DNA from 2 places in the Brevibacillus sp. MCWH genome. Region 1 is predicted to be linked to the other one. Evidence: riboswitches for the same ligand, from Rfam matches in the RefSeq annotation. Region 1 holds a riboswitch; the other holds the start of a gene.
The links. Region 1 has a riboswitch for thiamine pyrophosphate ahead of thiS (sulfur carrier protein ThiS). Riboswitches for the same ligand answer to the same signal wherever they lie in the genome.
Positions count from the first base shown of each region.

Region 2: it holds a riboswitch for thiamine pyrophosphate, as region 1 does, so the genes downstream of both, thiO (glycine oxidase ThiO) here and thiS (sulfur carrier protein ThiS) in region 1, are expected to answer to the same signal.

Region 1 covers NZ_SDLF01000004.1:44,819-49,233, forward strand. Annotated here, with positions in the region: gene ETC00_RS04720 (glycoside hydrolase family 18 protein) at 1-178, shown strand, start outside; gene ETC00_RS04725 (50S ribosomal protein L7ae) at 283-510, shown strand; gene ETC00_RS04730 (alanyl-tRNA editing protein) at 610-1,821, shown strand; gene kapB (kinase-associated lipoprotein KapB) at 1,858-2,238, shown strand; TPP riboswitch at 2,284-2,394, shown strand; gene thiS (sulfur carrier protein ThiS) at 2,627-2,830, shown strand; gene ETC00_RS04745 (thiazole synthase) at 2,835-3,605, shown strand; gene ETC00_RS04750 (acetylornithine deacetylase) at 3,607-4,415, shown strand, end outside.
Region 2 covers NZ_SDLF01000005.1:105,069-109,483, reverse strand. Annotated here, with positions in the region: gene ETC00_RS06430 (glucose-6-phosphate isomerase) at 183-1,544, shown strand; gene ETC00_RS06425 (excisionase family DNA-binding protein) at 1,531-1,776, shown strand; TPP riboswitch at 1,839-1,951, shown strand; gene thiO (glycine oxidase ThiO) at 2,130-3,260, shown strand; gene ETC00_RS06415 (S1 domain-containing protein) at 3,340-4,284, shown strand.

The DNA.
Region 1 (4,415 bases):
GGACGACGATCAGAACCGCCATCGCGTCTGGTTCGAAGACGCCCGTTCGATCCAGGCCAAGTTCAACCTGGTCAAGGAACTGGGCCTGCGCGGCGTCAGCTACTGGAAATTGGGGCTGCCGTTTCCGCAAAACTGGCTGTTGATCGAAGACAATTTTCGCGTTCGCAAACGAGTGTGAAGACTACGCAGAAACAAAAGGCGTACCTCCGAACGGGGCGTACGCCTTTTTCTTCGCCTGCCACTCATGGTATGATGGTGCAAAACGGAAGAAGGAGAGGGCATATGGGAGAATGCAGACTGAATCACAGCGTGGAAGACGTGCGGGCGAAGCTGGCGGAGCAGACGCCCTACCTGCCCGAAGCGCTGGCAGCCCGTCTTGAGGAATTGCTCGCAACGCCGCTGTCCCAGGAGACGTTGAACGAACTGTTTCATTTGTTGAAAAAATACGATCTCGCTTCGCCGGAGGAACGAGCAGAACGGGAGCAAAAACTGGCGCGACTGGCCGGCTGAGCGACACGTACATACGGCAGTATCCGGACGAGGGAGACTTGCGTGAAGCGAAATGGATAAAACCTGCTGGAAGACAAAAATCGGCAGTAAGGAGCGGCTATGAACAACCGATTGTACTATGACGATCCGTATTTGCACACCTTTGAAGCAAGCGTGCTGAAATGGGGGACGGAACCCGACGGGACACCGTACGTGGTGCTGGACCGCACTGCCTTTTACCCGACAGGGGGAGGGCAGCCCTGCGATTTGGGCGAGCTGGGCGGCATCCGCGTCATCGACGTGGTGGAAGTGGACGGTGACATCCGCCACCGCTTGGAAGCTCCGCTGCCCCAGGAGCGGCAGCAGATCGCGGGCCAAATCGATTGGCCCAGGCGGTTTGATCACATGCAGCAGCACGCCGGGCAGCACATCCTCTCGGCGTCGTTTGTCGAGGTACTGGGGGCAGAGACCGTCGCCTTTCACCTCGGCAGGGATTACGTCACCATTGATGTCCGGTTGGATGAGCTGTCCATTCAGCAGGCGGAGCAGGTAGAAGCCCTGGCCAACCGCATCGTGCTGGAAAACCGGCCCATCGAGGCACGGTTTGTCACGGACGCTGAACTGGCCCTCATGCCTCTTTGCAAACAGCCAACCGTCAGCGAAAACATTCGTGTGGTAATTATCCCGGACTTTGACTACAACCCCTGCGGCGGCACCCATCCGGCTCGGACCGGCGAAGTGGGGCCGATTAAAATCATCGGGTGGGAGCGGCACCGCGGCAACATCCGGGTCACGTTCCTCTGCGGCTGGCGGGCTCTCGCCGACTATTCCCGCAAGCATCTGCTGCTGCGTGAGTTGACCCGCACGCTGAGTGCCGGCGAGCCGGAGTTGGCCGAGCAGGTACAGCGGCTGGTGACAGAACGGGAGCAGCTGAAAGCGGCGCTGGAGGAAAAAGAAACACAATTGCTCGAAGGAGAAGCGCAGTCTCTGCTGGCGCAGGCGGTACCGCTGTCTGACGTACGGCTGGTGAAGGCCGTGTGGGCTGGCCGGAGCATGCAGCAGCTGCAGCAGCTCGCCAAACTGGTAACGGCACAGGCAGCGGACGCGGTCTGTCTGTTCGCGGCCGAGGGAGACAAGCTGCAGATTCTGTTCGCTCGCGGCGAGCAGGTGGCGCTGCCGATGAACCAGTTGCTCAAGGATACGCTGCCCTTGATCGACGGCAAAGGAGGCGGCAATCCTGCGCTGGCCCAGGGAGGGGGCGCGCCGATTCTTCCTGCGGAAGCGGTGCTGGCACACGCCTGCCGGCTGCTGGAAGAATCGATCAGGGTATAACAGGACTGACGCTTTTTCAAGAAAGGAGAGATAGACATGTCGCTGTGGCAAACGGGAGATCTGGTACGCGTCTCCTACAGAACGGGCGAATACGTGACGGAGGTGTTGGAAAATCACGGGGACAAACTGCTGGTCAAGGTGCTTGCGGTATTGAAATACCCGACGCAGGGCGACCTGCACAACCCGTACGAGGTGGATGTGCCGCTGTTTCATCAGCGTCCCGCGCTGTCTTATCAGGAAAAGATCATGGTGCCCAGTCAGACCGTGATCCGTTACGGTGGAGCGGTGCCCGACTACAAGGAATCGGTTCAGACCGCTTTGGAGCGGGAGATGGACAAACTGCGCAAAATGGTCACGTGGGCCCAGCGCTGTCTCGACGAGTTGGAGGCACTGCGCAAGGAGACCTTTACAAACTAAGGGCAGCGTGCTACTGTAGTAGTCGAGCAAGCAAAACTGCATAGCGCAATACCAAACGGGGGCCGAGCATAGTCGGCTGAGATTGTAACGAATGTGTTACTGACCGTTGAACCTGACCTGGGTCATGCCAGCGGAGGAAGAGGTATCGGCTGCATTAACGCACTGTCGTGATTTCGTGCCGCGACACGCGGACCGAAGTGCGATCACTGCACATGCATAACCAAAACCATCCGTGGCGGATGGTTTTTTTGTTTGCCGTCCGCCCGACATCGGTGCAAACGGCTTCTTCTGTCTGGACTTCGGTCAGTCAGGGAAGCTGTTTTTTTATCGGCTGGAAGACGACAAGCGGCCGGCCATTCCCGGCGGCGCTGACGAAAGGAGGGGGACCATGCTGGTACAGTTGAACGGCAAACGCGTGGAGCTGGACGACGAGGTTAATACTGTCAGAGCCCTGCTAATGTCCTACCAACTGCAGGAAAAGATCGTGGTCGTGGAGCGCAACGGCGAGATTGTCGACCGCGCCCGTTATGAAACCACGCCAGTCGCAGACGGCGATCGAATCGAAATCGTTCACTTTGTCGGAGGAGGCTGACAAGATGGATACATTGAAAATTGGACCGTATGAGTTTCATTCCCGCCTCTTGCTGGGAACCGGTAAATTTCCCGATTTGGACACGCAGACCCAGGCGGTGGCAGTATCGGAAGCGGAGATCCTTACCTTTGCCGTGCGCCGGCTCAATTTGGAAGATCCGCACGCGCCCAACTTTTTGGAACGGTTGGATTTGAAAAAATTCACCCTGCTGCCAAACACGGCAGGCGCTTACACGGCCGAGGAGGCGGTGCGGATCGCCCGGCTGGCCAAGGCGTCGGGGCTGTGCGACATGATCAAGGTGGAAGTGATCGGCGATCCCAAGACGCTTCTGCCTGATCCGATCGGCACCTTGGAGGCATCCCGCATCCTGGTGCAAGAAGGCTTCATCGTATTGACCTACACCAACGATGACCCGATTCTCGCCAAACGGTTGCAGGAAGTGGGTGTGCACGCAGTCATGCCGGGAGCGTCGCCGATCGGTTCCGGCCAAGGGATTCTCAATGAGCACAACCTGCGCTTCATCATCGAAGACGCCAAGGTGCCGGTTATCGTGGACGCGGGCATCGGGTCTCCGGCCGACTGCGCCAAGGCGATGGAGTTGGGGGCAGACGGCGTCCTGCTGAACACAGCCGTGGCGCTGGCAGACAACCCGGTGCTGATGGCCGAAGCGATGAAATTGGCCGTGGAGGCGGGGCGCAAGGGTTTCCTCGCCGGGCGCATCCCGAAAAAGCGTTACGCCTCGGCCAGCAGTCCGACAGAAGGGATGATTGAATAACGTGGAACGCGTCACGGCAGCTATAGCCGAGCGGAGAGAAGAGTTGTTTGCCCTGCTGGCCGAACTCGTCGCTCATCCCACGGTCAGCCCGCCTGCCCGCAACAGCGGCGGCGCGCAGAGCCTGATCGCCCGAAAACTGGACGAGCTGGGCTTTGAGGTAGATCGCTGGCCGGTCTTTCCCGGCGATGACAACGTGGTGGGCCGCCTGCGGGGCACTGCGCCGGAGCGGGCGCACAGCCTGATCATCAACGGGCATATCGACGTGGCGGAAGTGGGCGACGACAGCGGCTGGACCTATCCGCCGTTTACGCTTACCCGGGGCCGGGACGGACGCCTGTACGGACGCGGCGTCGCCGACATGAAAGGCGGCCTGGCAGCCAGCCTGTTTGCCATCCGGATGCTGCGCGAGCACGGAATCGAGCTGAAAGGCAACCTGATTTTTCAATCGGTGATCGGCGAAGAAGCGGGGGAAGCAGGCACTCTCTCCGCCATCGAACGGGGCTATTCCGCCGACTACGCCGTCGTGGTGGACACCAGCCACCTGCACATGCAGGGACAGGGCGGTGTGATTACCGGCTGGATCACGGTAGAAAGCCCCGTCACCCTGCACGACGGGATGCGGGCAAAAACCATCCATGCCGGCGGACGCGTGCACGGTGCCTCCGCGATCGAAAAGATGATGAAGATCATCGCCTCGCTGCAGGAGCTGGAACGCCACTGGGCAGTGATGAAGTCGTACCCGGGATTTTCGCCGGGCAGCAACACGATCAACCCCGCGGTCATCGAGGGCGGTCGGCATGCGGCATTTAT
Region 2 (4,415 bases), on a different contig from region 1:
AATGGTTTTACGCGGCTGAAGGGAAAAGGTAACAATTGGGCTGGAATCGTTCACAAAATGTTCACAATTATACGGCAAATTTCTTCGCCGCAGGACAGATCCGACTTCTTTCTCTGCCGGCTCAATGTCAAACATGATAAGATGAGAAACAGATACAAACATGTCTTTTTATGGAGGGAACCATGAACCAAGTTCTTCGTTTCGACTGCTCGAATGCTCTGGGCTTTGTCCGGCCGCACGAATGGACACAGCTTGCCCCTGCAATCAAACAGGCACACGAGTTGTTGCACAACAAGACGGGGGCTGGCAGTGATTTTCTCGGCTGGGTCGATTTGCCCATTCACTATGACAAGGATGAATATGAACGGATCAAACAGGCAGCCGCGAAAATTCAAGCGGAGTCTGATGTGCTGCTGGTCATCGGGATCGGCGGTTCGTACCTGGGGGCCAAAGCCGTCGTGGATGTGCTGGGCCACCACTTTTACAACCTGCTGCCCAAGTCCAAACGGCGCACGCCGGAAATTTACTTCGTCGGCAACAATATCAGCCCGGTCTACGTCTCCCATCTGATGGATGTTCTCGAAGGGAAAGACGTGTCCATTAATGTCATCTCCAAATCGGGCACCACGACGGAACCGGCCATCGCGTTTCGTCTGTTCCGCGCCTGGTTGGAGAAAAAATACGGACGTGAGGAAGCGAAAAAACGCATCTACGCGACTACGGACAAGGCGAAAGGCGCGTTGAAACGGCTGGCTGACGAGGAAGGGTACGAAACGTTCGTCATCCCCGACGACGTCGGCGGACGCTACTCCGTGCTGACTGCAGTAGGTCTTTTGCCGATTGCCGTGAGCGGCGCCGATATCGATGCGCTGATGCAGGGCGCTGCTGCTGCCCGCGAGCGTTACCTGACGCCTGTTCTGGAAGACAATCCGTGCTACCAGTACGCGGCTGTCCGCAACGCGCTCTACCGCAAAGGCAAAACCGTCGAGCTGCTGGTCAGCTACGAGCCGCAGTTCCGCTATTTTGCCGAGTGGTGGAAGCAGCTGTTCGGCGAGTCGGAGGGCAAGGACGGCAAGGGGATTTTTCCTGCATCTGCCGAGTTCTCCGCCGATCTGCACTCGCTGGGACAATACATCCAGGACGGCATGCGCCACCTGTTTGAAACAGTGGTGGCTGTGTCCAAGCCGGCGGTGGACGTTACGATCAGCGAAGATCCGGACGATCTCGACGGGTTGAATTTTCTCTCCGGCAAGGGCATGGACTTCGTCAACAAAAAAGCGTTTGAAGGAACGCTCCTGGCCCATGTGGACGGCGGTGTGCCCAACCTCGTGGTGGAAATTCCGGAAGCGACGGCCTACCATCTCGGTGAGCTGATCTACTTCTTTGAAAAGGCATGCGGCATTAGCGGATATCTGCTCGGGGTCAACCCGTTTGACCAACCCGGAGTGGAAGCCTACAAGGCGAACATGTTCGCCCTGCTGGGCAAACCGGGGTATGAACAGCAAAAAGCAGCACTGGAAGCGAGACTGCGTGGAAAGCAATAAGACGTACCTGACTGTGTCCGAGACCGCTGCCTACCTGGAACTGCCGGAGACGTTTATTCTGGAAAAAATCCGCGAGGGACGCATCCGTGCCGTTCACAACGGCGAAGAATACCTGATCAACAAGGACCAGTTTCAACATCATCTGGAACAGATCCGCAAACTGAGGGAATGGGAGGAGGCGACCCGAAACGAGCCCATTCCTGAAAGCTACGATGTGAAAGACGAGGACTGAGCGCCGCGCTCTTGCCAGGGAGCGGCCGCAGGTCTATACTGAAGGGTGTAAACGACATAACGGAAAGCTACTGGGGGAGTCCATCACGCAGGGCTGAGAGGACGGAAGCGATGACCGTCGACCCTTTGCACCTGATCCAGATCATGCTGGCGCAGGGAAGTGGTTGCAAGCAAAAGAGCAGTCTGTGTTTGCGGATGTGCATCGGCCCACCTTTCCTGCCGGGGAAGGTGGGCTTTTTGCATGCTTTCGTCCGGTGGGGCGGCATCAGCGGGGTGGCAGGAGAACAGCGCGTTTACCCAGGCTTCGCCGCTTGAGCAGGGCGGGGCGCAGTTCCATCGAGGAGAGGAAGAACCATGACGAATTGTTTGATTGTAGGCGGAGGCATCATCGGATTAAGTTTGGCTTACGAGCTGTCGCGGCGCGGGTTGTCCGTCACGGTGGCAGAGCAGGGGGCGTGGGGCGGCCAGGCGTCTTCCGCAGCGGCCGGCATGCTGGCTCCGCTCAAGGAATTTTCCCAGCCAGGCCCGCTGCTTGATTTGGGCATCGAGTCGCTTCGCCTCTACCCGGAATGGGCGGCGGAGCTGGAAGCAGAGGCGGGCAGAGATGTGCAGCTTTGCATCGACGGGCTGTTGACCGTGGCGTTGACGGAAGAGGAAGCGGAGCAGTTGCGCGCAAAGTTCACCTGGCAGCGGGAGAGCGGTTACGATGTCCGCTGGCTGACCGGAGCGGCCATCCGCGACGTTGAACCGCTGTTGACGGATCGGGCGATCGCGGCGATCCACTCGCCATCCGAAGGGCATGTCAACAACCGGATGCTGCTGCAGGCACTGGTGACGGCGTGCAAGCGGCGGGGCGTGACGCTGCTTTCCGGCTGCGTGGTGACGGGCTTCGTCACGGAAGGAAGCCGGGTGGTGGGCGTCGAGACGACTGCGGGATCGCTCTTTGCCGACGAAACCATTATCGCCTCCGGGGCGTGGGCCGGCATCGCGATGGGCTGGCTGGGGCTGTCCATTCCCGTTCTCCCGGTGCGTGGACAGATCGCAGCGGTCGACTCGGCGGGGATTCCGCTGCAGACAGTGATTTTTGGCAGCACGGGCTATATCACCCCCAAACGGGACGGCAAAATCGTCCTCGGCGCTACGGAAGACGAGGCCGGCTTCCAGCGGGAGGTCACGCTGGAAGGCTTGACCGGCGTGCTGAACGGCGTGATGCCGTATGTGCCGGCGCTCTCATCGGCCCCGTTTTTGGAAGCATGGGCGGGACTGCGCCCGGCTACCGCCGACGGCAAACCATTGTTGGGGCCGGTGCCGGGATGGTCGGGATTGTCGCTCGCCGGCGGACACTTTCGCAACGGCATTCTGCTTTCTCCGATCACAGCCAAGCTGATGGCGGATTATCTGGAACAGGGACGGACAGAACGGCTGGAACCGTTTTTGCCCGAACGCTTTACGAGTGTCGTGTCACAAGGCCGCAAAATGGGCTAGACTTGCCTGGAAAAATAGACACCTCCCCACACACAGGCGTATATCGTAATACAGAAACGACAAAAGGGGAGGAGTTTTCATGGAGTCGTCGCAAAAACAACTGTTTCAGGCTGAACCGGCGGCGGTCAGCATGTTAAAGGATATGCGTGAAACCGTGCAGGAGATTTGCAAGAAGCACGCGCGGCAAAAGGTACGGATCGAAGCGATGGACGGTCGTGTGTACGAGGGCAAAATTCTCGATGTTGACGATTTCCACGTCTACGTGGAAATTGAGGAAAACGATGAGGGGCCGGCCGATGTTATGGGAGCTGTGGAGCCGGTCTCCAGCCGGTATCCGCAAAAATCACGACCGCAAGACGGATGTCCGCCTCGGGAGAGTGCCGTCAGTCCATACGGTACGACAGGTCCCAACGTCAGTCCGTACGGGATGGTAAGTCCCTACGAGATGGGGCCCGGCGTCAGTCCGTACGGGATGGTGAGTCCCTACGAAGTGGGGCCGAATGTCAGTCCGTACGGGATGGTAAGCCCATACGAGATGGGGCCTGACGTCAGCCCGTACGGGATGGTAAGTCCTTACGAGATGGGTCCCAACGTCAGTCCGTACGGGATGGTAAGTCCCTACGAGACCGGCCCCGCTGAGAGTCCGTACGGGATGGTGAGTCCCTTTGAGTCAGCCGGTCCGTCCGGCAAATCTGAGGGAATGGTGAGCCCCTACGAGCAAACCGCACCGTTTGAACAACCTGCCGAAATGGTAAGTCCGTACGAAGCGGTCAGTCCCTACGAAACCGCTGGACCCCAGGGCAACGTCACGCTGCAAAACAACATCAATTTGTATGGCAACCCGTATTCCCAGGTAAGCCCGTATACTGATTTCAGTCCATACCCATACCCCAGCTATCCATACTTCTACCCTGTTCCGTTCGGCGTGTTCAGAGTGCCTGTTCACAAGAAGAAAAAGCGCCGTTGCCGCCGCAAGGTGATTCCTCTGGCCCTGTTTACCCTGCTGTCGATTTCCCTCATTTGACCATAACACCAGCACGAAGCCTCTGCCGGGCTGTATCCGGCGGGAGGCTTTTTCCATTTTCACCGATGTTTGAGTACAACCGCGCCGTTTGTCGCACACTACCGGGTAGAATCCGAAAAAGGCAGGGATGG